3 regions of the Streptomyces sp. NPDC002580 genome follow, and region 3 is predicted to be linked to each of the others. Evidence: riboswitches for the same ligand, from Rfam matches in the RefSeq annotation. Region 3 holds a riboswitch; each other region holds the start of a gene.
What was found. Region 3 has a riboswitch for S-adenosylmethionine ahead of ACFYW7_RS25265 (putative leader peptide). Riboswitches for the same ligand answer to the same signal wherever they lie in the genome.
Positions count from the first base shown of each region.

Region 1: linked by a shared signal. The riboswitch ahead of thrC (threonine synthase) and the one ahead of ACFYW7_RS25265 (putative leader peptide) in region 3 are both predicted to bind S-adenosylmethionine.
Region 2: linked by a shared signal. The riboswitch ahead of ACFYW7_RS08940 (amino acid ABC transporter permease) and the one ahead of ACFYW7_RS25265 (putative leader peptide) in region 3 are both predicted to bind S-adenosylmethionine.

Region 1 covers NZ_JBIAQZ010000005.1:421,036-430,601, forward strand. The annotation lists gene ACFYW7_RS18555 (helix-turn-helix domain-containing protein) at 1-551, shown strand, start outside; gene ACFYW7_RS18560 (DUF397 domain-containing protein) at 535-741, shown strand; gene ACFYW7_RS18565 (hypothetical protein) at 963-1,850, shown strand; gene ACFYW7_RS18570 (NADH:flavin oxidoreductase) at 1,932-3,059, opposite strand; gene groL (chaperonin GroEL) at 3,358-4,983, opposite strand; gene ACFYW7_RS18580 (cold-shock protein) at 5,408-5,611, opposite strand; gene ACFYW7_RS18585 (MoaD/ThiS family protein) at 6,064-6,339, opposite strand; gene thrC (threonine synthase) at 6,336-7,634, opposite strand; SAM riboswitch class I at 7,650-7,817, opposite strand; gene ACFYW7_RS18595 (glucosyl-3-phosphoglycerate synthase) at 8,023-8,967, shown strand; gene ACFYW7_RS18600 (trehalose-6-phosphate synthase) at 9,056-9,566, shown strand, end outside.
Region 2 covers NZ_JBIAQZ010000002.1:564,939-574,504, reverse strand. The annotation lists gene ACFYW7_RS08965 (NtaA/DmoA family FMN-dependent monooxygenase) at 1-31, opposite strand, end outside; gene ACFYW7_RS08960 (LLM class flavin-dependent oxidoreductase) at 53-1,261, opposite strand; gene ACFYW7_RS08955 (putative leader peptide) at 1,339-1,458, opposite strand; gene ACFYW7_RS08950 (transporter substrate-binding domain-containing protein) at 1,889-2,914, opposite strand; gene ACFYW7_RS08945 (amino acid ABC transporter ATP-binding protein) at 2,964-3,767, opposite strand; gene ACFYW7_RS08940 (amino acid ABC transporter permease) at 3,764-4,813, opposite strand; SAM riboswitch class IV at 5,197-5,304, opposite strand; gene ccrA (crotonyl-CoA carboxylase/reductase) at 5,763-7,085, opposite strand; gene ACFYW7_RS08930 (alpha/beta hydrolase) at 7,960-8,901, shown strand; gene ACFYW7_RS08925 (glycosyltransferase) at 8,995-9,566, shown strand, end outside.
Region 3 covers NZ_JBIAQZ010000008.1:323,933-333,498, forward strand. The annotation lists gene ACFYW7_RS25245 (LLM class flavin-dependent oxidoreductase) at 1-34, shown strand, start outside; gene ACFYW7_RS25250 (alpha/beta hydrolase) at 36-812, shown strand; gene ssuE (NADPH-dependent FMN reductase) at 1,040-1,597, shown strand; gene ACFYW7_RS25260 (VOC family protein) at 1,796-2,587, shown strand; SAM riboswitch class IV at 2,962-3,107, shown strand; gene ACFYW7_RS25265 (putative leader peptide) at 3,144-3,209, shown strand; gene ACFYW7_RS25270 (cell envelope biogenesis protein OmpA) at 3,328-4,098, shown strand; gene ACFYW7_RS25275 (hypothetical protein) at 4,308-4,580, opposite strand; partial or broken gene ACFYW7_RS25280 (RNA polymerase sigma factor) at 4,796-5,086, shown strand; gene ACFYW7_RS25285 (hypothetical protein) at 5,154-5,348, shown strand; gene ACFYW7_RS25290 (acyltransferase family protein) at 5,898-7,172, shown strand; gene ACFYW7_RS25295 (expansin EXLX1 family cellulose-binding protein) at 7,363-8,322, shown strand; gene ACFYW7_RS25300 (PP2C family protein-serine/threonine phosphatase) at 8,438-9,566, opposite strand, start outside.

The sequences.
Region 1 (9,566 bases), on a different contig from region 3:
AGGCGGTTGCCACGGCGATCAGGGAGTTCGCGCCGACGCTGGTCCCCGGGCTGTTGCAGTCGAAGGAGTACGCGCAGGCGATGTTTCGCAGGGGACGTCCAACGGCAAAGACGCAGGTCATCGACGAGTTGGTCGCGGCCCGGCTCGACCGCGCGCGTTTGCTCGACGATCCAACAACGCCGTTGTTGTGGGTGATTCTTGACGAGGCGGTACTACGCCGGAAGGTCGGCGAGGGGCCGGTCATGGCCTCGGCCCTGCGCCACATCACCGGCCTGGCCGAGAGGCACCGAGTGATCGTGCAGGTACTGCCGTTCACGGCGGGAGCACACATGGCCATGGAGGGTTCCCTCAAGCTGATGGCTTTCGACAGTGCGCCGCCGCTCGCCTACTTGCAGGGCCTGGGAACAGGCCGGCTGGAGGACGACCCGGCGACTGTCGCCCACCACGACCTGACCTTCCATCTCCTCGCGGCCAACGCGCTCTCACCGCAAGAATCACTGGCCCTGATCTGCTCGGTAGCAGAGGATTACGCGCATGAGGAACAGCCGTGAATACGACCTGAGCCACGCCACCTGGCACAAGTCCACCTACAGCGGAGCAAGCGGCGGCGACTGCCTGGAGGTCGCCGAAGGTCACCCCACGCTCGTCCCCGTCCGGGACTCCAAGAACCCCGAAGGGCCCCGACTCACGTTCCGGGCCCGGGCGTGGGCGGCCTTCCTCGAAGGGGTCAAGGCCCGGTAACCCCAGGTCCGAAGCTCAAGTACCGAACTCCGAGCGGTCTTTGCAAGGAATGGGCGGTGGGCCCAACCCACCCGCCCACCCTTGCGAGTTGACTTGCCGCGATCGACTTGCCACGCACAGTCACCAGGCTCTAGCGTGCGCAAAGAACGAACAACCCCCGCCAGGTGCGCCAACACCTGCGGGGGTCTGACCAGCGAGATCCGACGAATGAGGTCGATCCCATGGCTGACGCCAACTTTAGTGCTGTGCCTCGCTCCACGCACGCCTTCCCCCACCCGATGGCCAATCCCGGCTACGGAAAGCGCAGCGCACCAGGGCAACGCCCCCGCGCGAGCGACGACTTCGCACACCTCCCGCCCCGCGAGGCGGCGATCGCCGCGTACGTCGACCGTCTCCCGGACGGCGCCGACATCTCCGTGAAAACGCTGGCCAAGGAGCTGCCGTACGGACAGTGCGCGTTGCGTACCGCGCTCAACAACCTGACCCGGGCGGGTCACTTGCGCCGTGGACGCGAACACCTGGCCGGTTCGGGCAGCTCCCGCTGGGTCACCCGATCGTGGTTCACCCGAACGGCGCGCGACGACGGCTGGTGGGCGCTGTTCAGCCGCGGCGGCATCCCGGAAGAGCCCCCGGACCGGCGGTCCGCCCCGACCCGGTCCCGCGCCCACATCCTGCTGGCGGCGCTGGGCCGTACGACCCCCGCCCTGTCCCTGTCGGCCAGGGACTGCGCGGATCTCGCCCCCCTGCTCGCGGAGTGGTTCACGAGGGGCGCCACCGACGAACAGGTGGTCCGGGCCCTCACCGCGGGGCTCCCCGTTCCCGTCCACAGTCCGGCCGCCCTCGTACGCACCCGCCTGCGGGACAAACTCCCACCCGAGCCCGCGCCCGAGCCCGTGGGAGAAGCCCCGAGCCCGCCCGACCGCATGCTGGAGTGCGCGGAATGCCGCGCCCCGGGCAGTCCGGAAGCCCTGCCGGGCGGCTTCTGCGGACGGTGCAGCGGGAAGGCCGTTCCCTCCGGGACCGCTCCCCTGACGTCCACGACGGTCCGCGCCCACGCGGCCGAGATCCGCGCCGCGATGGCACACCGCCGCGAAAGGGCACCCGTGTGACGGCTCCCCGCACGGGTGCCGACACCTCGGCCGGGACGGCGTCCTGCGCCGTCCCGGCCGAGGGCGTCGATCCAGGGGACGTCAGCTGAGCGAGCCGAGCGCCGCCGCGTCGTACGGGGCCAGTTCGTCGAAACGGCCGGCGAGGACCTTCGCCGCCCACTCGGGGTCCTGGAGCAGCGCGCGGCCGATGGCGACCATGTCGAACTCGTCGCGCTCCAGGCGGTCGAGGAGATCGTCGATGCCGCGGACGGTGGAACCCTCGCCCTGGAAGGCCTTGATGAAGTCGCCGTTCAGGCCGACCGAGCCGACGGTGATGGTCGGCTTGCCGGTCAGCTTCTTCGTCCAGCCGGCGAGGTTGAGGTCGGAGCCGTCGAACTCGGGCAGCCAGTAGCGGCGCGTGGAGGCGTGGAAGGCGTCCACTCCGGCCGCGGCGAGCGGCGCGAGGATGGCCTCCAGCTCCTCCGGGGTCTCGGCGAGGCGGGCCTCGTAGGCCTGCTGCTTCCACTGCGAGTAGCGGAAGAGGATGGGGAACTCCGGGGAGACGGCGGCGCGCACGGCCGCGACGATCTCGGCCGCGAACTTCGCGCGGGCCACCGGGTCGCCGCCGTACGCGTCCTCGCGCCGGTTGGTGCCGGACCACAGGAACTGGTCGAGCAGGTAGCCGTGGGCGCCGTGCAGTTCGACTCCGTCGAAGCCGAGGCGCTCGGCGTCCACCGCCGCCTGGACGAACGCCCCGAGGACGTCGTCCAGGTCCTGCCGGGTCATGGCCTTGCCGGTGGCCTCGGCGCCCTCCTTGAAGATGCCGGACGGACCGACCGGCGGGGCGTCCGCGAACGGCGGCTGACCCGCCCTGCGCACCATGCCGATATGCCACAGCTGCGGCACGATCGTCCCGCCGGCCGCGTGCACGCCGTCGACGACCTTCGCCCAGCCCGCCAGCTGCTCCTCGCCGTGGAAGCGCGGAACGCGGTCGCTCTGGCCGGCCGAGTCGTGACCGACGTACGTGCCCTCGGTGACGATCAGGCCCACGCCCGCGGCGGCGCGGCGGGAGTAGTACCCGACCACGTCCTCACCCGGGACGCCGCCCGGGGAGAACTCGCGGGTCATCGGAGCCATCACGATCCGGTTCGGGACGGTGAGGCCGCCCAGGGCGACGGGCCGGGAAAGGATCTCGGCCGCGCGGGAGGCGGCGGACGCGGTGACACTCACGTGGGGGGCTCCTCGGGAGGGGGACGGTACACCGATAACGGTAGACCAGCTGGTATGTGCACACGCATGGAATGCATGTGAGTAGCACAACAGCCATGCCGCCCGCGCGCATTCCGCCCGTCCGGCACCACGTCATGTGATCCCCGCCACGCGAGGCGCGCGCCACCGGACCGGACCGCGCGGGTCGGCCGGCGACCGGCCCGCCCTCCGCGCCCTGTACCGGAAAAGCCCGAGGGCGGCACTCCCTGTCGCCAGGAAGTGCCGCCCTCGGTAAGGACGTTGATCAACCAGAGGTCGATCAGAAGTCCATGTCACCGCCCGGCATGCCGCCCGGAGCGCCGCCCGCGGCGGCCTTCTCCGGCTTGTCGGCGATGACGGCCTCGGTGGTCAGGAACAGCGCGGCGATGGAGGCGGCGTTCTGCAGGGCAGAGCGCGTCACCTTCGCCGGGTCGATGATGCCTTCGGCGATCATGTCGACGTACTCACCGGTCGCGGCGTTCAGGCCGTGGCCGACGGGCAGGTTGCGCACCTTCTCGACGATGACGCCACCCTCGAGACCACCGTTGACGGCGATCTGCTTGAGCGGGGCCTCCAGGGCGAGCCGCACGGCGTTCGCGCCGGTCGCCTCGTCACCCGTGAGCTCGAGCTTCTCGAAGACCGAGGAAGCCTGGAGCAGGGCCACGCCACCACCGGCGACGATGCCCTCCTCGACGGCCGCCTTCGCGTTGCGAACGGCGTCCTCGATGCGGTGCTTGCGCTCCTTAAGCTCGACCTCGGTGGCGGCACCGGCCTTGATGACGGCCACGCCGCCGGCCAGCTTCGCCAGGCGCTCCTGGAGCTTCTCGCGGTCGTAGTCCGAGTCCGAGTTCTCGATCTCGGCACGGATCTGGTTGACCCGGCCGGCGACCTGGTCGGCGGAGCCGGAGCCGTCGACGATCGTGGTCTCGTCCTTGGTGATGACGACCTTGCGGGCACGGCCCAGCAGGTCCAGACCCGCGTTCTCCAGCTTGAGGCCGACCTCCTCGGAGATGACCTCGCCGCCCGTGAGGATGGCGATGTCGCCGAGCATGGCCTTGCGGCGGTCACCGAAGCCCGGAGCCTTGACGGCGACGGACTTGAAGGTGCCACGGATCTTGTTGACGACCAGGGTCGACAGCGCCTCGCCCTCGACGTCCTCGGCGATGATCAGCAGCGGCTTGCCGCCCTGCATGACCTTCTCGAGGAGCGGGAGCAGGTCCTTGACGTTCGCGATCTTGGAGTTCGCGATCAGGATGTACGGGTCGTCGAGGACGGCCTCCATACGCTCCATGTCGGTGGCGAAGTACGCCGAGATGTAGCCCTTGTCGAAGCGCATACCCTCGGTGAGCTCCAGCTCCAGACCGAAGGTCTGGGACTCCTCGACGGTGATGACGCCTTCCTTGCCGACCTTGTCCATCGCCTCGGCGATGAGCTCGCCGATCTGGGTGTCGGCGGCGGAGATGGAGGCCGTGGAAGCGATCTGCTCCTTGGTCTCGACATCCTTCGCCTGCTCGAGCAGGGCACCGGAGACGGCCTCGACGGCCTTCTCGATACCGCGCTTGAGGGCCATCGGGTTGGCGCCGGCGGCGACGTTGCGCAGACCCTCGCGCACGAGCGCCTGGGCCAGCACGGTCGCCGTGGTCGTACCGTCACCGGCGACGTCGTCCGTCTTCTTGGCGACTTCCTTGACCAGCTCGGCGCCGATCTTCTCGTACGGGTCCTCGAGCTCGATCTCCTTGGCGATGGAAACACCATCGTTGGTGATCGTGGGCGCGCCCCACTTCTTCTCGAGGACGACGTTACGGCCCTTGGGGCCGAGGGTGACCTTGACGGCGTCGGCGAGCTGGTTCATCCCGCGCTCGAGACCGCGCCGTGCCTCCTCGTCGAACGCGATGATCTTGGCCATGTGAAGTGGTCCTCCCGGACGGGGTGGATTTCTCCGGATCGTGCCCGCGCCCGCGACGGACGGCCTGCAAGCCTTGTGGTTCCTTGCCCCACAGGCCCGCGGGCCTCACTGGCCCGATCCAAGTTCTGTCACTCTCACTGGGAGAGTGCTAACGCCAATGATTAGCACTCGACCCCTGCGAGTGCAAGCGCCTCTCACCAAAAACAGGCCTCCGGCCGGGCCTCGCAAGGGGCCGGGCGGGGGCGCTCGCGGGTGTTCGCGGGCGCACCGATGGGCGCGCGCGAGGCGGTCGGGAGACGGCCCGAGGGGCGCGGAGCCCCCGGATGGGCCGCCGGAGTCGGCCGGGGACGCACGAGGGGCCCGCATCCCTGGTGGGATGCGGGCCCCTCGGCGTGAGTGCGTCGGTGGCCGTTCGCGCCCGGATCTAGACGGCGAGTTTGACCATGTCCGCCTGCGGACCCTTCTGGCCCTGCGAGATTTCGAACTCCACTCGCTGACCCTCTTCAAGGGTGCGGTAGCCGTCCATCTGAATCGCGCTGTAGTGCACGAAGACGTCCGCACCACCGTCGACCGCGATGAAGCCGTACCCCTTCTCCGCGTTGAACCACTTGACGGTGCCCTGAGCCATGCCTAACTCCCCTATTACTGGCCCTTGCACAGATCCACACTTCGCGGATCCGGGTCAGACCTCACCCCCCCAAACGGTTGGGGGTGTGCGCCGGAACGCGTCGACCGCGGCTGAATGTATCTGCCCAACTGCCCTCTGCAACAGGTCAATCGGACGAGAATTCTGGGCATGGCCGATCAATGACATGCGGAGAATACGTAAGGATCCGGGGCAAGTCGGGCCCCGCAAATGCCATGAACTGCCCAAAAAGACGGGCCAGTTTGGCTACTTCTTGTCGGCTGCGGAACGACTACTCATATGCGTCCGGCATGAAACCAACATCCAAAGCGAAGTGGCTTCCCCAACTGTAGCGCGCTCAATCATGCAGAATTGCCCCCTCCGTTTCTCTCACGGAGGGGGCAATTCGATGAACTCAGCGTGTTCGGCATTACCGAGGGTAACGAACGGAGCGGTCAGCCTCCGGCGACGGCCGGAATGATCGAGACGCCCACACCGTCCGGCGTCGCCGTCTGAAGGCCCTGCTCGAACCGGACGTCGTCGTCGTTGACGTACACGTTGACGAAGCGGCGCAGCTTGCCCTGGTCGTCCAGGACGCGCGCGGCGATGCCCGTGTGGTTGCTCTCCAGGTCGGCGATGACCTCGGCGAGGGTCGTTCCCTCGGCGCTCACCTCGGCGGCGCCCCCGGTGTAGGTGCGCAGGATGGTGGGGATGCGGACGTTGACGCTCATGATGCGAGGCCAGCCTCTCGGAAGGAGTCGAGGTTCGGGCGGATGGTCGCGGTCAGCCCGGTGTCCGAGGCCACCGCGTCCAGGGTCTTGAGGCCGTCACCGGTGTTCAGCACGACCGTGGTGAGGGTCGGGTCGAGGAGGCCGTTCTCGATCAACTTGCGGGTGACGCCCACGGTCACCCCGCCGGCCGTCTCCGCGAAGATGCCCTCGGTGCGCGCGAGCAGCTTGATCGCGTCGACGATCTGCTCGTCGTTCACGTCCTCCACCGCTCCGCCGGTGCGCCGCGCGATGTCGAGCACGTACGGCCCGTCCGCGGGGTTGCCGATGGCGAGCGACTTGGCGATGGTGTCCGGCTTCTGCGGCCGTACGACGTCGTGACCGGCCTTGTAGGCGACGGAGACCGGGGAGCAGCCCTCGGCCTGGGCGCCGAAGATCTTGTACGGCCGGTCCTCGACGAGCCCGAGCTCGATCAGCTCCTGGAGCCCCTTGTCGATCTTCGTGAGCTGGGAGCCGGAGGCGATCGGCACGACGAGCTGGTCGGGGAGCTTCCAGCCGAGCTGCTCGCAGATCTCGTACGCCAGCGTCTTGGAGCCCTCGGCGTAGTACGGCCGCAGGTTGACGTTGACGAAGCCCCAGCCCTCGCCGGCCGGGTCGCCGATCAGCTCGGAGCAGAAGCGGTTCACGGCGTCGTAGTTGCCCTCGATGCCGACGAGCTCGCCGCCGTAGACCGCGGCCATGACGACCTTGCCCTGCTCCAGGTCGTGCGGGATGAACACGCAGGAGCGGAAACCGGCGCGGGCCGCCGCGGCGCCCACGGCGCCGGCGAGGTTGCCGGTGGAGGAGCAGGAGAGGGTGGTGAAGCCGAAGACGCGGGCCGCTTCGATGGCCTGGGCGACCACGCGGTCCTTGAAGGAGTGCGTCGGGTTGCCGGAGTCGTCCTTGACGAAGAGCCTGCCGGCGTCGACGCCGAGCTCGCGGGCCAGGTTGTCGGCCTGGACGAGCTTGGTCCAACCGGGGTTGATGTTCGGCTTGTCGGCCACGTCCGCGGGGACGGGCAGGAGGGGCGCGTAGCGCCAGATGTTCGTGGGTCCCGCTTCGATGCGCTTGCGGAGTTCCTCGGTCTCGTAGGCCGAGAAGTCGTAGGCGATCTCCAGCGGGCCGAAACACTCCTCGCAGGCGAAGACCGGGCCTAGCGGGACACGGTGCCCGCACTCGCGGCAGGAAAGCGCCGCGGCCGGGCCGAGGTCCACCGCGTCGGCGGAGTTCGTGGTACTTGCAACTGTCTGCGCAGCCATGGAGGCGAGGCCCTTTCCTCATCTTCCCCACGGCGCACTTCGCCGTGAGACGGACTTGGCACCTTCCCGAGCCGGGAGCCTCGCTACCTGACCGACGTCGATCCGACGTCGAGCGGTACGAGACCGGCTGGAGGGTTGCCGGGGCTTCATCGGGCCGTATCCCTCTGCCCCTCTGGATGAGCGGTATTTGATTGTTGAACTGTTGAACCTGGCACGGACCGACGATCCAGGACATGCGATGGTCATCCGCGTTGTTCAAGACTGTAACCGAAGGCCAGGACAGTTGAGATAGTCGTCCGAACCGCGAGACGACGCCCATCGATCCGCCGCTGGCCGCAGCGGGCACGCCGATGAGAGCGTGTGATCAGACAGTGAGGAGCCGCAGACGGTGCTGAATGAAGTCGAAAACTGGCTGAGCACACGCTCCTGGTCCCTGACCGACCGCCCGCTCCACAAGCTCATGGCGGCGAAACGCGTCAGCGGGTCGACGGTCAGCGTCGTGCTGCCCGCGCTCGACGAGGAGGAGACGGTCGGCGAGATCGTCGCGATCATCCGCCACGACCTGATGCAGCAGGTACCCCTCGTCGACGAGATCGTCGTCGTCGACTCGGGCTCGACCGACCGCACCTCCGCGGTCGCCGCCGCCGCCGGCGCGCGGGTCGTGCACCGCGACGACATCCTCCCGCGGATCCCCGCGGTGCCCGGCAAGGGCGAGGTGCTGTGGCGGTCGCTGCTCGTGACGAGCGGGGACATCGTGTGCTTCGTCGACGCGGACCTCAGGGAGTTCTCGTCCGACTTCGTCACCGGGATCGTGGGCCCGCTGCTCACCGATCCCGGCGTCGACCTGGTCAAGGCCATGTACGACCGCCCGCTGGGCGGCGCCACGGGACAGGGCGGCCGGGTCACCGAGCTGATGGCCCGCCCGCTGCTGAACATGCACTGGCCGCAGCTCGCGGGCTTCGTCCAGCCGCTCGGCGGCGAGTACGCCGCCCGCCGCTCCCTGCTCGAACGGCTCCCGTTCCCCGTCGGCTACGGCGTCGAACTGGGCATGCTCGTGGACGCCCTGCACCTGGTGGGCCTCGACGCCCTCGCCCAGGTCGACGTCGGCGTGCGCAAGCACCGCCACCAGGACGGCCAGGCGCTGGGCCGGATGGCCGCCGCGATCTACCGCACCGCCCAGCTCCGGCTCGCCCGCGGCCATCTGATCCGCCCCGCCCTCACCCAGTTCGAGCGCGGCCGGGACGGTTTCCGGCCGCGCACGTACTCGGTGGACACCGAGGAGAGGCCCCCGATGACCGAAATCTCCGAGTACCGGCGGCACAAAGCCGCGTAGACCGGCCCGATCGGCCCGCGACCACCTCCGATCGCATACGGCCGACGGGAACGTTTGAGCGTTTCGACACGGGGCTAGGTTTCGAGGCATGGCTTCAACGCACGGTGCCCACCGGATTCTGGTCGCCTCCAACCGCGGCCCGGTCACCTACGAGGAACGGGAGGACGGCTCGCTGCACGCCCGGCGCGGCGGCGGCGGCCTCGTCTCGGGCCTCTCGGCGATCGGGCCGGACGCGGGCGCCCTATGGGTGTGCTCGGCCCTCGGCGAGGGCGACAGGGAGGCCGTGCGCCGCGGAGTCGGTGAGGACGGCGTACGCATGCTGGCCATCGACCCCGAGGTGCACGCCGACGCCTACAACGGCATCGCCAACTCCGTCCTGTGGTTCGTCCACCACCTGCTGTACCAGACCCCGCTGGAGCCGGTCTTCGACGCGGAGTTCCGGCGCAAGTGGGACGCGTACCGCGCCTACAACCGCGCCTTCGCCGAGGCACTGGCCGAGGAGGCCGCCGAGGGCGCCTCCGTGCTGGTCCAGGACTACCACCTGTGCCTGGTGCCGGGGATGCTCCGCGAACTGCGCCCCGACCTGCGCATCGGTCACT
Region 2 (9,566 bases), on a different contig from region 3:
CCAGATGGATCTGCTTCAGCGGCTTGCTCATGTCGGTCGAGGTCCTTCCGGCTCAGACGGCGGCGTAGCGGTTGGCGGGGCGGGCCAGACCCAGCAGGCCGCGCAGGGTGTCGGCCTCGTAGGCGGTGCGGAAGGCACCTCGGCGCTGCAGCTCGGGGACCAGGCCCCGGGTGATCGCCGGCAGGTCGTGTCCGGCGACGGCGGGGCGCAGCCGGAAGCCGCTCAGCCCCTGTTCCGCCAACTCCTGCAACAGGTCGGCGAGTCGGCTCGGCGTGCCGGCGAATATCAGTGCGTCGCCGACGTACGGCTCGCCCGCGAGGGCGTCCAGGCGCGCGCGCCGGTCCTCCGCCACCACCTGGTGCTCGTCGAGGAAGACCACGAGATCGCCGAAGACGTGGACGGGTTCGTCGGCGCGTCCGGCGGCTTCCTGCTCGCTGCGGATCTCGGCGACGATCGCCCGGGCCCCCTCGGCGTCGTGCGGGGTGACGTACCCCACGTCGGCCTGGCGGGCGACGAGCCGGTAGGGGACGGTCTGATGGGCGAGAGAGGTGACCAGCGGCTGCCCCTGCGGCGGGCGGGGCGTGATCGAGGGGCCCTTGACGCTGAAGTGCCGGCCCTCGAAGTCGATGTAGTGGAGCTTGTCCCGGTCGACGAAGCGGCCGGTGGCGGCGTCCCGGATCTCCGCGTCGTCCTCCCAGCTGTCCCAGAGCCGGCGCACGACCTCGATGTGGTCGGCGGCCTCGTCGAAGTGTTCGGTGATCCGTTCCTGTCCGGCCGGGCTCTGGAGTTCCTCCAGGGTCAGCGGCGGCAGGCTGCGGCGGCCGAAGTGGTCGGCCTCGTGCGGGCGGGCGCTGATCTGCGCGCGCAGGCCCGCACGGCCGTTGCTCACATAGTCGAGGGTGGCGATGGCCTTGGAGATGTGGAACGGCTCCGTGTGGGTGGTGATCACGGTCGGCACCAGGCCGATGTGCCGGGTGAGGGGCGCGATGCGGGACGCGGTCAGTACGGCGTCCAGGCGGCCGCGGACCTGGTCGGTACGGCCGTCCAGCTCGCCGTAGTGCGACGACTGCAGGCCCAGGCCGTCCTCGAAGGTGACGAAGTCGAGCAGACCGCGCTCGGCCTCGATGACCAGGTCGGCCCAGTAACCGGCGGTGAACAGGTCCCGGGGGCGGGCGACTTGCTCCCGCCAGGAGGCGGGGTGCCAGCCGGTTCCGTCGAGAGCCACGGCAAGGTGCAGGGGAGAAGCGGGAGTCGATGACACAGGAGTGCCCTTCCTGGAGGTCCACGGGAGAGTGCCGACGGGCCCGGACACGGGCACGCGGCGGCTGGAGCAACAGGTCAGGAACGACAGAGCGCACCGGCGACGCGCAGGAGATCGATGTGGGGCCGGGAGTGCAGGTGCGTGCGGCGGCGCGGGTCGAGCACGCGGGGGATGGCCACACGCGTCACGTCCGTCACCCCCACCCCTTGGGCTCGGCGGACCGCCGAGCGGATCTCGTCCGCCGTTCCAACACCCCGGCCGCGCCGGATGTTCCCGGGCCGCGGACCCGAGCCATCGTCGACCGGCGCCGCGGGGTGAGGCCGGTCCGGGCCGACCCGCGTGCGCGGGTCGGCCCGGCCGGACTGGTCCGCCGGGTCCGCTGGGTCCTTCAGGACGGCGGAGGCGTGGACGTCCGCCTGGTGGCGGACCGCTCGTCCGACGCGCTCGGCGAGGTGGGCGTGCGGACCGCCGAGGGCGGCCCGCACGGGGTCGCCCAGGACGGGTGAGCCGAGCGGGGGAGGGGCTCCGCCTGCGCGGACGGTGGTCAGGTGCGCCACGGAGACGGAGCTCCTCTCGTTCGTGTCCGCCAGATCGACCTGGCTGCTGCGGATGGGAAATGACGACGGATCAGGAATTGCTGAGCGGCAACCCGGGCGGGTTGATCTCGGACTTGTCGACCGCCTCGTCGGTGAGGTTGTAGGCGGCCAGCCACTTGGCGTACTGCCCGTTCTCGATCAGGTGGTTGATCGCGTCGGCGAGCGGCTCGGCGAGGCCGCTGTCCTTCTTGGCGGTGGCCGCGATCAGGCCCTGGAGGCTCGCGCCGGCGCCGGAGAACTCGCCCGCGGTGCGCGTCGCCCGGGGCGTGTTCGCCACCTGCCGGTTGTGGTAGGCGATGCCGGGGTTGGGGCCGAAGTACGCCTCGATCCTGCCACTGGACAGGGCCAGATAGACGCTGTTCTTGTCCTGGTAGTGCTTGACGGTGAGTTGCTTGCCTTCCTTGGTCAGCTTGGCCTTCCACTCCAGGAGGATCTTCTCCTGGTTGGTTCCGGAGTCGACGGAGACGGTCTTGCCCGCGAGGTTCTTGTAGTCCCCGTCGAAGTTCCAGGTGCTCTTCTTCGGCACGGTGAAGGCCAGGTTGTCCTGCCGGTAGGAGGCGAACTCGTACTTCTTCTTGCGCTCCTCGGTGTCGGTGACGTTGGAGAAGGCCACGTCGACCTTGCCGCTGTCGAGGCCGACGAAGAGGTTCTCCCAAGTGGATTTCCGCTCCACGGGCTTCAGACCGAGGACCGCGGCGACCAGTCGGCCGAGGTCGGGCTCGGAGCCGGTGAGCGTCTTCTGGTCGCTGCCCACGTAGTCGAGCGGCGGGAATCCGGCGGGGAGCACACCGTGGCCGATGACCAGCTCGCCGCGCTCGCGGATGGCCGCCGGCAGTTCGGCGCTGATCGACTTCACCTCGGACACCTTGATGACGGTTTCCTTGGCGGCTCCGTTGGAGACCCGGCCCACGGTGACGGAACCGGACCCGGCGCCGTCGGTGGTGGTGGCCGCCTCGCTGTCGCCCCCACAGGCGGTGAGTCCGGTGGCGAGGGAGGCGACGGCGGTGGCGGCGGTGAGTCCGCGGACGAGTCTGCTGCGAAGGCCGGGAGTGGACATGATTCTTCCTTGGTTCGGTGTTCGGGGCGATGGGGTGAGGGGGCGCGGTTCAGAGGACCTTGCTGAGGAAGTCCCTGGTCCGCTCGTGCCGGGGCTTGTCGAGGACCTCGTGGGGTGGCCCCTGTTCGACGATCTTTCCGCTGTCGATGAAGACGACCCGGTCGGCGACCTCGCGGGCGAAGCCGATCTCATGGGTGACGATGACGAGGGTGGTGCCGCTGGTCGCCAGGTCCTTGATGACGGTGAGGACCTCACCGACGAGTTCCGGATCGAGGGCGGACGTGGGTTCGTCGAAGAGGATGACTCCGGGGCGCAGGGCGAGGGCACGGGCGATGGCCACGCGCTGCTGCTGGCCGCCGGACAGCTGCCGGGGATAGGCACCGGTCTTGTCCGCCAGGCCCACCCGGCCGAGCAGTTCACGGGCGAGTTCCCGTGCCTCGGGCTTCTTGAGCCTGCCCGTCGCGACGGGGGCCGCTGCCACGTTGTCCAGGACGGTCAGGTGCGGGAACAGGTTGAAGTTCTGGAAGACGAACCCGATCCGGCTGCGCTGGGTGAGGATGACGCGCTCGCTCAGCTCCTTCAGCCGCTCGCCGTGCTGGCGGACGCCGATCGGCTCCCCGTTGACGCTGACGTAGCCGATCTCCGGCTTCTCCAGGTGGTTGATGACCCGCAGCAGGGTCGACTTGCCCGATCCGGAGGGGCCGAGGATCACGGTGACCTCGCCCGGCCGCACGGTCAGGTCGACGCCGTCCAGGACCCGGTGGGAGCCGTACCACTTGTGCACGTCGTGCACCTCCACGGCGGCCGGGACGATCTCCGCGGCGTCGAGGGGCGCGGTGGTCTCGGTGCTCATACGGCGGCCTCCCGGCGGACACGGGCCCGCAGGTCGGTGAGACCGGCCCGGAGCTTCTGCAACGGCGTCGGCGGCAGGGTGCGCGTGGCTCCCCGGGCGTAGTGCCGCTCGACGTAGAACTGCACGACGGACACGACGCTGGTGAGGATCAGGTACCAGACGGTCACGACCAGGAGCAGCGGGACGATGTCGCCGGGATAGGTCGCGCCCATGGTCTGCGCGGAGCCGAACAGGTCGAGCAGGGAGACGTAGAAGACCAGCGAGGTGCTCTTGATCAGGCCGATGAGCTGGTTGACGTAGTTCGGGGTGATGGAGCGCAGCGCCTGCGGAAGGACGATCTTCCGGAACCGGTAGAAGCTCGGCAGGCCGAGGGCCGAGGCGGCCTCGTGCTGGCCCTGGTCGACGGAGAGGATGCCGCCGCGCACGACCTCGGCCGCGTACGCCGCCTCGTTGAGGCCGAGTCCGATGACGGCGACGGTCATGTCGGTGGCGAGTCGCGACTCGTCGAAGGTGAAGAAGGCGGGGCCGAAGGGGACGCCGATGCTGAGCGTCGCGTAGAGGGCGCTGAAGTTGTAGAGGAAGATCAGCACCACGATGAGCGGGATCGAGCGCAGTGCCCACACGTAGGTCCAGCTCACCGCGCGCAGCACGGGGCTCCTCGACAGCCGGGCCAGCGCGAGCACCACACCGCCCAACAGCCCCAACACCGCGCTGAGCGCGGCCACTTCGAGGGTGATGAGGAGACCGTCGAGGATGGTGGGGCGCAGGAACCAGTAGCCGAAGCGGTCCCACTGGTAGAAGGGATTCGTCGCCAGGCCGTGCACGAACTGGGCGACCACGACGAGCACGACCGCGGTGAGGATCCAGCGGCCGGGACGGACCGGCGCCAGCACCCGCTGAGCGGCGAACGACCGCCCGGCGGTCTCGTCCGCCCGGGCCTCGGCCGACTTGCCCGCATCGACTACGGCTTCGGCAGGAAAATCTGACGGACTGTGGGATATCGCCGCGGTCTCGAAGGACACGGCGGTGCCTGGGGGTTCACTCATGGCGGGCTCCAGCGGAATGGGAAACCCCGGGGCCGCGACGGCCGCGAGCGGTCACGCCGGAACGGCAGGGCGGAGATCGCTCTACGGGACCGGACGGCGCTCGGTGGACGCGCGGGAGAGGGGGCTGGGCGGACAACGGCACACCGCGACGGCGGGGTTCGTCAGAAACGCGGGACCTGCGGGACCTCGGGGAAGGATTCAGCCCCGACAGCGGGCACGGCCCGACGCGGCGGTACACAGTGCGCTGTTGACACGGAGCAGGTCGGTGGCGCGGTCGGCGACCAGCGGATGCCCGGGCGGCGGAACGCAGCCCTGGGGACGGCGGGGTGCCGTCCTGGGAACTGCGTACATGTCCGTCATCCATCCGTGCCGTGGGCCCGTGGGCCTCGCGCCTGCCGAAACGTCATCCGGTCCGGTCGTCACCTGGGCACCCCACCGCGATGAGAGGGCTGCCGGTCAGAAGGTCAGGGCCTGTCGCCACGCTCAAGACCGTTCTGGTCGGTCAGTAAGGCAGTTGCCCGTTCGAATGTCAACGCCGGTCCGCCCGATGGGACGACTCGGGGCCCGTCCACCCGTGTCCACCCACTCGCACCCGGGGCGCGTCTGGCGGCGCGCGCGGAGAGCCGTCCTCGTCCAGGAGCCGTCCGAACCGACCACCCAACGAGGCTTGTATGTAAGGGAGTTGATGTGAGGCTGTCGATCCGGCTCCAGTTTTTCGTGGGTGCCCCTCGGCGGGTCTCGCCCACGAGCGGACCCGTCCCCCCCCCATCCGCCCCGCGTCGTGGACGGTCTCGGTGTCGGTCCGCGTCCCCGGAGTTCCCCTTCCCCCTCACCACCGTCATCGTCATCGTCGACGAGTTCGCCACGAACCCCCTCCGGCGCCCGGCCACCCGGAACGCCCGGCGGCGGATGCGCCGTCGGCCGCGAACCGGGTGACCCACCGGTCGACTCAGCTGCGGAACAGACGCAACCGCTCCTCGCCCACCAGGGCCCGGGCCTGCGGGTCGGTGACCCCGAGATCGGGATCCGGCGCCAGGCACAGCACCCCGACCTTGCCGATGTGCTGGTTGGTCTGCACACTCCTGGCCGCCGCCCCGACCTCCTCCAGCCGGTACGTCTTCGACAGAGCCGGAACCACATGACCCAGCGCGACAAGGCGGTTGACCTCGCACTGCTCGTGGAGGTTCGCGCCGTGACTGCCGATGATCCGCTTCAGCCGCATCCACAGATACCGGTTGTCATAGGTGTGCGCGTATCCCGTGCTCGATCCGCAGGTGATGACGGTCCCGCCACGTCGGGCCAGGAAGACGGACGCCGGGAAGGTCTTGGCGCCGACGTGCTCGAACACGATGTGCGGGTCCTCACCGACCAGCGCGCGGATCGCCCGCCCCATCTTCTTCCACCCCTCGGACCGTTGCAGGAGCGTGTCGTCCCCGCCGAGGACCTCGTCGCGGTTGATGACGGCGTCGCATCCCAATGACCTCAGCAGGTTCGCCTTCTCCTCCGAATTCACCACACCGACCGGAATGCCGCCGCCGTTGCGCACCAACTGGACGGCGTAGGAGCCCAGGCCGCCGGTCGCGCCCCAGACCAGCACGATGTCCCCCTGCTTCATCCGCGCACCACGCTCGCTGACCAGCATCCGGTAGGCCGTACTGGCACACAGCGGGTTGACCGCGGCCTCCTCCCACGTCAGAGCGGGCGGTTTCGGCATCAGCTGGCTCGCCCGGACCACCGCGTAATGAGCCAGACCGCCGAAGTTCGTCTCGAATCCCCACGCCTTCTGCCCGTGCCCCAGCATTCCGTCGCGATGCGTATCGGGATCCTGCTCGTCGACATAGGCCGGCGAGATGGAGACATGGTCGCCGACTTTCCACCTGCGTACGGACGAGCCCGTACGGACGATGACGCCCGAGGCATCGGAACCGACGATGTGGTAAGGCAGATCGTGCCGCGCCTCCCACCCTCCGGCTTTCCCCATCTCCTTGAGGAACTGAAAGGTGGGCAGCGGTTCGAACATCGCCGTCCAGACCGTGTTGTAGTTGATGGCACTGGCCATCACCGCGATCAAAGCCTCGTCCGGAGCGAGTTCGGGCATCGGTACGTTCTCGACGAACAGGGACTTGGACACGTCCTTGTCCTCGATGCCCCGGAACATGTCGACATCACTGGCTCTCACCGCGGCCGCCGGGAAGTAGTCCGGCAGGGGGAGCGACGCGAGTTCCGTCGCGTCCGCGCCCGCGATGACTGCTTCGGACAGGGGCGAATTCATGGTGACTCCGTTCTCGTGCACACTGGCGACTGTTCCAAGAGAAGCGCTGATCCGCTGCCACGCAACCGCACGTCACCAGGCAGCCCACGTCGGGAAACACCGTTGGCCCATCGGTCGCCCCCCGCCCGGAGCGGACCCGTCGCCCTCCGTCCGCGCCACCGCGCCGACTGACCACGAAGTCAGCAACCGAATATGCCAAGGCCATACGAATCGGGCCCGTCGGTGATCGCCCTCGGCGCCGGCGCCCCGAGGGGGCGGTGCGCACCCAGCCTCTGAATCCTCGTGCGTGCTCCGCCACCCGGGCGATCTTCCGACTCGGCCCCGTCCGCCGCATTGCATGTTCGGAGCGTCCGTGAAAATGGAAGGCCCCGAACGAGTGAAAGCGTGAATTCCTCTCGCCGCCGATACCGGCGTTCCGGCCCGGCCGGAGGAGGGAAATCCGTCATGGCCGAAGGAGAACCATCCGCCATGACGGCGTCCGCGCCCACCCGCCCCTCGCCACGCGCCCGAGACGCGTTTTCTTCAGACGTCCACGTGCGCGCTCGAAAATATGTCGAGGCGTCCGCGCATTCCGGATCCTGACGGTGTGTCCTCTGGCGTTCAACGGACCGATTGGTCATGGTGGCTTCCGTATGGATCTTGTCACTTGGGGTGCGCGGGAACACGGTCAGGACTTTCCTGCCCGACCCGTCAGGGACCGAGATCGAGGCCCGTCCCCCTCCGGGACGTCAGTGCGCCACGCCTGCTGCCGGCGTCCTCCACTTCGGGCTATCCCCTTCATCAAGGAGCGCATCAGTCCATGTGGTCTGTCCTCGAACCCTCCGCGGGCCGTGCCCGGTCCGCGGGTCGATTCCCGCTCGTGTGCCTCGCACTCGTGACCGCTCTCCTCTCGACCCAGACGGCCGCGGCAGCGGAGGGACCCGGTGACGGACCCGGAACCCCCGGGGCGGTCGATCGCATCACCGCTGTCAAGAAGGTCGACGCCCGGATCCAGGACCTGACGGTCCTCTCGTCGGCCATGGGTGCCTCGATCCCGGTTCGCGTGATTCTCCCCAAGGGCTGGGACAAGGCGTCCGGAGTCACCTATCCGGTTCTCTACATGCTGCACGGCGGGGAGGACGACTACACGTCCTGGACGCGCGAGACGGACGTCGAGGAACTGGCGAAGGACGCCAACGTCATCGTGGTGATGCCCGACGGCGGAAAGGCCGGCTACTACAGCGACTGGTACGCCGGAACACCGCGCTGGGAAACCTTTCACACCACCGAACTGGTGCGCCTCATGGAGCAGGAGTACCACGCCGGACCCGCCCGGGCGATCGTGGGACTCTCCATGGGGGGCTTCGGCGCGCTCAACTACGCGGGACGCCATCCGGGCATGTTCCGATACGCGGCGGCGATGAGTTCGTACGTCGACCTCAACGACCCGGTCGTCCGCCTGACGCTGGCGCTGGGAACCGGCCTCGCCGGCATCGACGTCAAGCAGGTCTGGGGCGACCCGGTCGCCAACGCCGCCGTCTGGCAGGCCCACAACCCCGCCGCCATGCCGGGCGCCTTCCGCGGCACGCGGGTCCATCTGTCCGCGGGCAACGGCCTGCCCGGTCCGTTGGACCAGGGCCGGCCGCTCGACGTCCTGCTGGTCGGCGCGGTGGCCGAGTCCGCGCTTCCGGAATCCATCCGGAAATTCAGCACGGCGCTCCGCTCACGGGGAGTCGCGGTCACTACGCACCTCTACGGACCCGGCACGCACTCGTGGCCCTACTGGCAGCGGGAGCTGCACAGCATCTGGCCCACGATCATGACGTCACTCAGGTAGCGCCGACCGATACGGCCGGGCCATGAAGCGCCCGTCCACGGGTCGGTGCGTCACCGTCGGTGGCAACAGGACGCGATGTGAGAGGTGACGGGCATGGGCCGAACAGTGGTGATCTTCGCCGCGGGATCCCGCGGTGACGTTCAGCCCTGCCTGGCGCTGGGAAGAGCGCTGACCGGGCAGGGCGACACGGTGCGGATTCTCGCCAGTGTCCGCTACGAGCGCCTCATCACCGAGGCGGGGCTGAACCTCCACCCCCTCTCGGCCGATCCGACGGAGATCATCGAATCCGCCGAGGGCCAGGAACTGCTCGCCGGCAGACGCAACCCGGTGGCCTTCGTCCGCGGCTTCGGCCGCGTCCTGCGGCCCCGTATCGCCTCGGTCCTGGCGGAGACCCAGGCCGGTGCGAAAGGCGCCGACCTGGTCCTGGCGCCCACCCTCGGCTTCCTCGGCGTCCACCTGAGCCAGCACCTCGACGTTCCGCACGCGCTCGTCCACTTCCAACCGAGCCAGCCCACAAGGACGTTCCCCCACCCGCTGGCACCGGCCGCCCGGCTGCTGGGTCCGCCGGGCAACCGGCTCAGCTTCGACGCGGTCGACCTGGCGTCCTGGATCATGTGCCGCCCGTTCATCAACCCCTGGCGCCGGGAGCAGCTCGGCCTGTCGGC
Region 3 (9,566 bases):
GGTCCCCGTCGAGCCCGTAGCCACAGGAGTATGAGATGACCCGGTACAGCGACCACCACGGGCCCGAAGGGCTCCTCGTCCGCGGCACGATCCTCGTGGTTCCCGGGCGTGGCGAGACCCCGGCGACCTACACGCGGTTCGGCCGGCGGCTCGCCGCCGACGCCTACCGCGTCCGGGTGATCGACGCCCCCGATCCCGCCGCCGATGACCCGGCCGCCTCCCTGACCGCTCTCGCCGCCCGGCTCGCCGCAGCGGCCGAGGGCACGGCGCCCGAGGACGGGGCGGCACGGCCGGTCGTCCTCGTCGGGGCGGACTCGGGGGCCGCCGCCCTCGCCGCGCTGTTCGGCCGGGCGGGGGCTCCGGCGGCCTGGCGGCCCGACGCCCTCGTGCTCGCCGGCCTTCCCGGCCCGTCCACCGGGTCCGGCGCCTCGGCCGACACCTGGGACCACGAGCTCGACGTCCGCACCTCCTGCCCCGCCCACCGGGGCGTCCTCGCCCAGGACCCGCACGTGCGGCGCGGGTCGCTCGGCGAGCCGGTCCCGGAGCACGTGCTCGACGCGGCCTACGCCGGCGAGGTCCCGCTCCCGACCCTGCTGCTCGCCGGCGAATCCGACCCGCTCGCCGACCACGAGGCACTGGCCCGCGTGGCCAAGTCGCTTCCCCAAGCCCGCCTTTCGGTGGTCCGCGGCGCCCACCACGACGTCCTCAACGATCTCCAGCACCGCTCGGTGGCGGCCGAGGTCGTCACCTTCCTCGAAACGCTGCGAGCCGACCTGCGGCCGCTGATCAGCGTACGGTCGAGCGCCTGGTGACGGCCCGGCCCCCAGACCGCCGCCGCACGCCCGGCGGCGCCGCCGGACCGGCCGACGCACCACCACGCGACCGCCCCGCCTCCCGGCCCCACCGGACGCCCCGCCCCGCCGCCGCACCTCCGTGACCGCACGTCCCTCTCCCCCTTGCTCCCCTCTCCCTCCTCCTCCGTTCGTCGTACCTCCGCTTCCTTCTCCACGCATCCGCGTCCCGACCCGGAAGGTCACCCATGGCCACGATCGTGTCCGTCTCCGGAAGTCCCTCTCCCACGTCCCGCACCACCCGACTCCTGCGTCACCTCGACGACCGGCTACGCCGCCAGGGCCACGAGGTGACCCCCCTGGAGGTGCGTACGCTGCCCGCCCACGCGCTGCTCGGAGCCGACTTCCGGCATCCGGCGATCGTCGAGGCCACGGCCCTGTTCGAGGGAGCGGACGGCGTCGTGATAGGCACACCGGTGTACAAGGCCGCCTACTCCGGCCTGCTGAAGTCCCTCCTCGACCTGCTCCCGCAGTACGCGCTGGCCGGCAAGACGGTGCTGCCCCTCGCGACCGGCGGCAGTACGGCCCATGTGCTCGCCATCGACTACGCGTTGCGTCCGGTGCTGAGTTCCATGGGCGCGTCACACATCGTGCCGGGCTGGTTCACGCTCGACAAGGACGTGGCCCTCGGCGACGACGGCGCCCCGGTGATCGCGCCGGCCGCCGCCCAGGCGCTGGAACAGGTGACGGACCACTTCTCCGCCGCGCTCGGAGGCCGTACGACCGCACTCGCGTCGACCGGATGAGCCGGCCGACGCCATACCGTGCGCACCGTCGATGTCGGTCGTCGAGAACGGGCGACGCCTGACCGTCGCCCGGACCGGTGCCGCGGATTCCTCCGAACAGGGGAAGCCCGAGGCCCGTCGACGGTCACGGGTGGCCCGCTCCGGACAGGGTCGGCATCGTGGCCCCGGACCGACGCGACCACGCCTTGGAGGACTCCCATGCTCAGTACGGACTTCAGTACCGGATCGCCCAACTGGCTCGACCTCGGCAGCCCCGACACCGAGGCGGCCTCCGCGTTCTACGGCGCCGTCTTCGGCTGGCGGTTCGCCTCAGCGGGGCCCGAGGCGGGCGGGTACGGGTTCTTCCAGGTCGACGGGAAGACCGTCGCCGCCCTCGGGCCGCTCACCGAGGAGGGAGCGAGTTCCGCCTGGATGATCCACTTCAAGGCCGATGACATCGAGGCCACCGTCTCGGCCGTCAGGGCCGGTGGCGGTGTCGTCCGGATGAAGCCCATGGACGTCATGGGCGAGGGTCGGCTCGCCCAGGCCACCGACCCGCAGGGAGCCGAGTTCGCCCTCTGGCAGCCCGGCAGGACAGCCGGGCTGGGCATCGCCTCGGCCCCGAACACCCTGGTCTGGGCGGAACTGCACGTCCCCGACCCCGCCGCGGCCATCGGCTTCTACGAAGGCCTCTTCGGCTGGCGCAGCCAGGACATGACGGTGCCCGGCATGACGTACCGGGTGCTGAGCACGAAGGACGGCGACCAGCAGGACGCGTCCTTCGGCGGCGTCGCGCCGACGGGCGACGGCGCGGGAGACGGGGCCGAGCGGCCCCGCTGGGTGCCGTACTTCCACACGGAGGACGTGGACGCGACGGTCGCGGCCGCGCGGTCCCACGGCGGGTCCGTGCTGATGCCCGCCGCGGACGTCCCGGAGGTCGGCAGGATCTCCTGGGTCGCGGACCCCTTCGGCGCGGCGTTCGCGCTGCTGAGGCCCGATCCGCGGAGGTGACACTCCCGGCCGACGAGGCCCGTCCGGCCGAGGCCGAGAGGCCCCGGCCGGACTCGTCGACGGCGGTGTCCGGCACGAGGCGGCGCACGGGCACCGGGGAACGAGGACGGGACGCAGAGGGGCATGCCGGGACGGCAGCGGCCCTCACCGGCTCGAAACGGAGCCTGTCATCGGCCGCACGGCGGAACCTGGGAGCAGCGGCTTGGCCGCGGGGGCGCTTCCCTCCTCCGCGTCAAGTGCCTTATGCGGCAGGGCGGTTCACGGCAGGCCCGCGATCCGTCCCCAAAGGGATGTCCTTGTGGGTGACCACCAGGTGAGACCGTGCACGCGGCCTTCTTGACGCCACCTCAGGGCAGCCCGAGACTGGCGTGGACGGTCACGATTGTCAGCGCCCACGGCGCGGGTTCGTCCCGCGCCTGTGGTCATCGGCCCCGGCCCGCTGACAGGCAACCCTTCCGCCGCGACGGGGTGCCCCGGGTGACGACCGGGTCCCGCCGGTGCGGCGGGACAAGCGTGGTCTCGCGTCTCGCGAGCCCCTCAGGTGGGACCGGTGAGAATGCCCAGGAACGACTTGACGAGGCGCTTGCACATCGATCTGTTGCGTGTCTCCAGCGCTTACTGATCCGTGGCCGGTCCGTTCGATCCGGACCGGCGCGTCCAGCGCAGTCGCTCCGCATTCGGCCGCTCATCGCTCATGCCCACGAGGCAGCGGTGGCTTCCTCGTTCCCCAAGGGAGAGTCATGCCCGAGACAGCTTCGCGTACGTCCAGCACCACCGACGCAGGTCCCTGCGACCAGGTTCCGTTCCCCGCCGGGCTCCGCCTCGAAGCGGCCACGCCCTCCGTCCTCCCCCACCAGTCCCGCATCGGCGTCGGTCTGGCCGGCGGTTTCTATCCGGCGCCGCACCGCTACGAGCTCTACCTGACGGTGAGTTGTCCGCAGTCCCTGCGCATCGAGATCACCCTCGGCCTGCTCGGCCTCGAGGACTCCGTCGCCACGACGTTCCTGACGCATCCCGGCGAGACGCCCGACGCGTTCGCCTCGTTGCGCCGCGCCTACGAGGCCACCGAGCACCACTACCACGGACCGCTGACGGCGCCCGCGTTGTGCGACCGGTGGAGCGGACGGATCGTCAGCAACCACACCCCCGACATCCTCCGCGACCTCGCGGGGCTCCTCTCCGGCCACGGCGCGGAGTGCCCCTCCACCCTGCGCCCGCCGGCCCTGGCCTCGGACATCCGGGCCCTCCGCGACCTGCTGGACCGTGATGTCACGGCGTCCGCGTCGCCCTCGGCCCTCTCGGCGGCCCTGGAGCTGCTCGACTGCCGACTCGCCGTACGGCCCTACGTGTTGGGCGACACGCTGACGGCGGCGGACGTGGACGTCTGGGTGGCCCTCACCCGACCGGCCCTCGCCGACAGCCTCCGCTCGTTCCCCGGACTCCAGGACTACGTACGCCGCCTCGGCGACCACCCCGCCTTCCGGGGCGGGCGTTCCACCGGGCCGCGGTGAGGAGCACCCCGAGCACGGCCGGCGTCCCCGGGTCACGGGCCGCCGACCGGGGGCCCCGCGGCGGCTGAACGCGGCCCGGGCCGAGCGCACCGTTCCACCGGTCGCCGGTCCGGGCGACGACCGCGCTCCCCGCCCGCCCCAGGCGTGAGCGAACTCCTCAGCGATCGGCCTGCGGTGCCACCGCGGTACCCGACCGGCGTCCGGCCCCGTCAGTCGCGGGGGATCAGGACGATGCTCACGCCCTTCAGGGTCGAGGTCCATTCCCTGCCCTGGTCGAGGACCTCGCGCCCCGTGCCGAGCATCTGGTCCTGGATGATCAGCGCCGATCGACGAAGTGCCTCCCACGGCTCCGGCTCGTCGAAGGCGCGTCGCGACCGCTCGACGGACCCGATCAGGGCATGGCAGGCCGCTTCGACGTCCGCGACGTTCTGACCGGCCGATCCGACTCCTTCGAGCGACCACGTCATCCACAGATGGCCCATGCCACCACTGTGTCGCATGCACGCCGACAACGCAGGCCCAACCACCCCGACCACGGAGCGCCCGCCATGGCTCGACCCGGGTTCACCCTCTGACGCTTTTCGCGCCGCCGCCCAAGAACAGGTGAAGCGGCTTTCGGAGCGCTCCAGGAACCTCCCCGGGAGAGCCGAGGAGACCGCGACAGGAAGGGGAGACGCCCGCGGACGGCGCGGAACGGATACGGGGCGGGCCCGCCGCCGCGGTACGGGACCCGCGGCTCTTCGAAGCGTTCTACCGGCGACATGTCGACGCCGTGACACGTTTCGTGGCCCGGCGGGTCGACGACCCGCACACCGCCGCCGACCTGACGGCCGAGAACTTCCTGGCTGTCCTCGACTCGGCCCGCACCTACCGGCCGCGCCTCGGCAGCGAGACGGCCTGGCCGTACGGCATCGCGCGCAACGTCGTCTCCTCAAAACGCCGCCGGGTCGCCCGGGAGGCCGACCTTCGAGGACCGACTGCTGGCCGAGCTGACGCGCGAGATCGAGCTGCGCGAGTCAGGAACGGTGCCGGACGGTGCCGGAGCCGGCGAAGGTGTGAAACCCGCCCGGGTACGTCGGCTGTGCACCGGGCGCCGGGTCGCCGTCGCCATGGCGGGCTGCGCGGTGGCCGCCCTCGCGACGCTGGTCGCGCCCGGTTCACCGGCCGCCCCGGCGGCGTACGCGGTGGAACGCCACGGTGACGGCAGTGTCACCCTCACCGTCAAGGACCAGGACCCTTCGTCCCGGTGAGACCCACCCCGGTGCCCCACGGCCAGCGACCGCCCGCGCGACCCGGCCGCACCGCCCGCGCGACCCGGCCGCACCGCCCGGGCGGCCCGGGCCGCCCGAACACCGCGGAAGCCCGAAGCACGAGGAGCCCGGGGCGGACCCCACGGCGACGGGTGGAAGCCACCGGGTGCGCGTCACGCGCAGCGGTCCACCGCCCGGCGGGGGCCACCCGGCGCACTGCGGCCCACCACACGGCAGCCGGTCGGCGCGGTCGGCTTCGCCCCGCCGACGGTGGTGGCTCCCCGCCCGCTACGCACAACCGCTGATCAGCGTGTAGACAATCCCGGCGAAAGCCGCCTCATCGAAGCGTGTCCCGCGCCGCGCCGCTCCGGCGCCGCACTTCGATGGGACAGCGAGGCTCGGACGGTCACCGGAACCGGCCCCTCCCTCCTCATGCCTTCGGCCTGACCTCACCATGCCCTCCGCACGCGAGCTGACGGCCGGACGCCCGCCGCACGTCCCTCGCGACGAGCCCGCACCTCAAGAATCCCCGTCCAGGTAGGGAACCTCATGGAGCCCGCACTGCCCTTCCCTCCGCCGCTGAAGGGCCCCTCCTCCGCCGCCTCGCTGCCACCCGCCTCCGACCGGCCCGCCGGTCCCGGGCGCTCGGGCTGGCTCGACGCACTGCGTGGCCTGGCCGCGCTGCTCGTCGCGTTCGACCACTCGTCGTACGCCTTCATGGCGGAACTGCGGGGGCAGTTGACGCCCGCGGTGGACATCGGCCGTTACGGCGTCCTGATGTTCTTCCTGGTGAGTGGCTACGTCATCCCGATGTCCCTCGAACGCCGGGGCTGCGTCCGGACGTTCTGGATCGGCAGGATCTTCCGCGTGTACCCGCTGTGGACGGTCGTGGTCGGGTCCGTCCTCATCCTCGATCTGGTGGGCGTCGCGAGCACGCACGCCCGCTTCGCCGGTCGGAGTCCGGCCACCGTGGCGGCCGCCCATGTCACGTTGCTCCAGGAACTGCTGGGGACTCCCAGTGTCCTCCTCGTCCTGTGGACACTGTCGTACGAGATGGCCTTCTACCTGTTGGTCGTCGGCCTCTTCACGGTCCGTCTGCACCGGCGGTCGGCGACCGTCGCCGTCGTGCTGGGCGTGCTGGCCGCCGCGAGCGTGACGGCCGGGGTCGTCCCGCCGGCCTCCGCGCTGTCCGCGGCGATCGGCGTCGGGACCCTGGTAGCACTCGTGACGAGCCTGCTGGTGATCGCCGTCTGCTGCGCGAGTTCCGGGTCGTCCGCGCTGCGCGTGTCCGGGGGCGTGGCGGGCGGTGTGCTGGCCTTGGTCCTCGTCCCCTCCAACGGCACGGTCCCCCTGTGGGAAGGCCTGGTGATCCTCGCCGTGATGTTCCTCGGTTCCGCCGTCCAGCGGGCCGAGAACGGTCGGATCACCTGGTCCGCCGCGGCCCGCACCGCCGTCGTGGTGGTGGGGTGTGCCGTGGGGAGTGCGTACGGGTACGGCGACGGGGACCACTTCGCGCGGCGCGGCTGGATCACGGCCTTCCTGCTCGCCGTACTCACCTTCGGTGCCGCGCTGGCGTCGCGTCGCCGGACGTTCCCCCGGATGCTGACCGGGCTGGGAACGATCAGTTACTCGGTCTATCTGGTGCATCCGGTGCTGCTGGCGGTGAGCGACAGCGTGATCGGCCGGTGGCGGCGGGACAATCCCGTGCTCGAAGCCGCCTTCTTCGCGGTGCTGCTGCCGCTGTCCCTGCTGACCTATCGGCGCGTCGAAGCGCCCGGCCGGGCCTGGGGCCGAGAGCGCGCCCGTCGCGGCCGGCCCATGTGACCGCCTCGGCGGGGACCTCGCGGGAAGGGGATGACGTGCCCGGTGGGGGGCCGCGGGCGGTCGGGGACGGCCGCGGCACGACCGGGAGCGACTCCCACGGCCACGCGCCGGGCGGAATCGGACGGCAACCTTTCGACTCTCCGCGGCGACTGACGAGTACACCATCGGCTCGATCTCCGGACGGACGCACATGAAGGCAACGAGGCAGGCCGCACGGCGCCGCAGGCACCGGTTCACCGTGGCGACGGGCACCGCGGTCGCGCTGATCACGGTGGGAGCCCTCGTCTGTCTGACGCTGTCGCTCCGCTCCGGCCACGAGGCGGACGCGGGGCACTCCGCGGGCGCCACCGTCGCCGGTTCCCGGGGGACCCCGACGCCCGCGCGGAAGGCTCCTGCCGGTTCGGGCTCCCCGACGGCGGCACGGTCGCCGGGCGGCACGGCGTCCCCGGCCGCGACGGCCGACGCGACCGGTGCACCGGCCCGGCCGTCCGCCCCGGCCACCACCCGGGGCACGTCCTCGGCGGCGTCGGCGGCCGGGAGGATCCGTCCCGGCGTCGGTTATCGGGGAGTGGCCACCACCTACGACACGGGGACCGGCGACGGCGCCTGCTCCTTCGGTCCGACCGACGACCGTATGACCGCGGCGATGAACCACACCGACTACGAGACGTCCAAGGCGTGCGGCGCGTACGTGCTCGTCCGCGCGGCCGGCGGCGCGAGCGTCACGGTCCGGATCACCAACGAGTGCCCGCTGCCCTGCGCGCCCGGACAGCTCGACCTCAGCGCGGCGGCCTTCGCCGAACTCGCCGATCCTTCGGCCGGCCGTATCCCGGTCACCTGGAAACTGCTGAGCCCGGCCGGGCCCGGCACGCTCTCGGTCCGGTACAAGACCGGGTCCAGCCGATATTGGTGCGCGCTCCAGGTGCTCGGCCACCGGAATCCGGTGGCCCGGCTCGAACTCCGCACGAGCTCCGGCGGATGGCGGCAGCTGCCCCGGACCGAGTACAACTACTTCCTCGCCGAGAACGGCGTCGGCTGCGGGGGCACGGTGAGGATCACGGACATCTACGGCGAGCGGCTGACCGTCGGCGAGGCCGCGGTGCGCCCCGACACCGTGCAGGCGACCCGGCTCCAGTTCGCCCGGCACTGAACCGCTGCTCCCCTTCGCCCGGCACCGAACCGCTCGGGACGACCCTTCGGCACTCATGGTGTTCGCCGCTCGTACGACGAGGGAGGCGAACACCCGGGGTGACGCCTCCCGGGCGCTACTCGGCGTTCCGGCCGCAGCCCACACCCGCGCCCGCGGCGGGCGGTCGCAGCGGGGCGGGGACCGTGGCGGAGCCACGGCCCACGACGGCCTCCGGTGCCCGGCCGGCCTCGGCCGGCTTGCGGAGCAGGAGCAGCGCCGCGTCGTCGTGCAGCCGGCCGCCCACATGCGTCTGGAGCTCGGCCTCCAGCGCGGCCAGGGTCGACGCGGGCTCGTCGGACACGTGCCGGGCCAGCCCTTCCGCCAGGGCGTAGAACTCACGGCCGTGGTCGCGGGCCTCGGTGACCCCGTCGGTGTAGAGCAGCAGCTGATCGCCGTCGGCCAGCGGCAGCACCTGGAGGCTCGGGGTCTCCCCGGTGAGGGCCCGCAGCCCGAGCGGCGGTGCGGGGTCGACGGGCTCGACCGAGGAGACGACGCCGGAGGCGCGTACGTGCAGCGGCGGCGCGTGTCCGCAGTTGACCACTTCCAGGCGGCCCGGCTCCGGGTATCCGGCCACCACGGCGGTGACGAAGTCGTCGTATCCCAGGTTGCGCGCCAGGCTCCGCTCGATCCTGGCGACGACGGCGAGGAGATCGGGCTCGTCGTAGGCGGCCTCGCGGAAGACGCCGAGCACGAGCGCGGCCGTTCCCACGGCGGGCAGCCCCTTGCCGCGGACATCGCCGATGATCATTCGGACCCCGTAGGGCGTGGGCACCAGCGCGTAGAGGTCCCCGCCGATCCGGGCCTCCGCCGCCGCGGCGCTGTAGCGGACGGCCACCTGGAACGGTCCGACACTCGACGGTATGGGTGCGAGCAGCGCGTGCTGGGCGGCTTCCGCGACGGAGCGGACGGCCGCGAGGACCCGTTCCCGGCGCCAGCGCAGGGCGCTGGCCAGGGCGCTCGCCAGGGTGACGGCCACGAGGGCGGACAGGACGGCCGCGAGCTCGCCGCCCGGGACCCCGTCCCGGGTTCCGAGCAGCGCGCTCAGTACCGCGGCCAGGAGCCCGACGCAGAGGACTCCCCGCGGACCGCTGGTGGTGGCGGCCAGAGCGGGTCCGGCGGCGAGCAGCGGCAGCCAGATCACTCCCGCCCCACCGGCCAGGTCGACGAGCACGACGGCGCCGACGAGCAGTAAGGGCAGTGCGGGC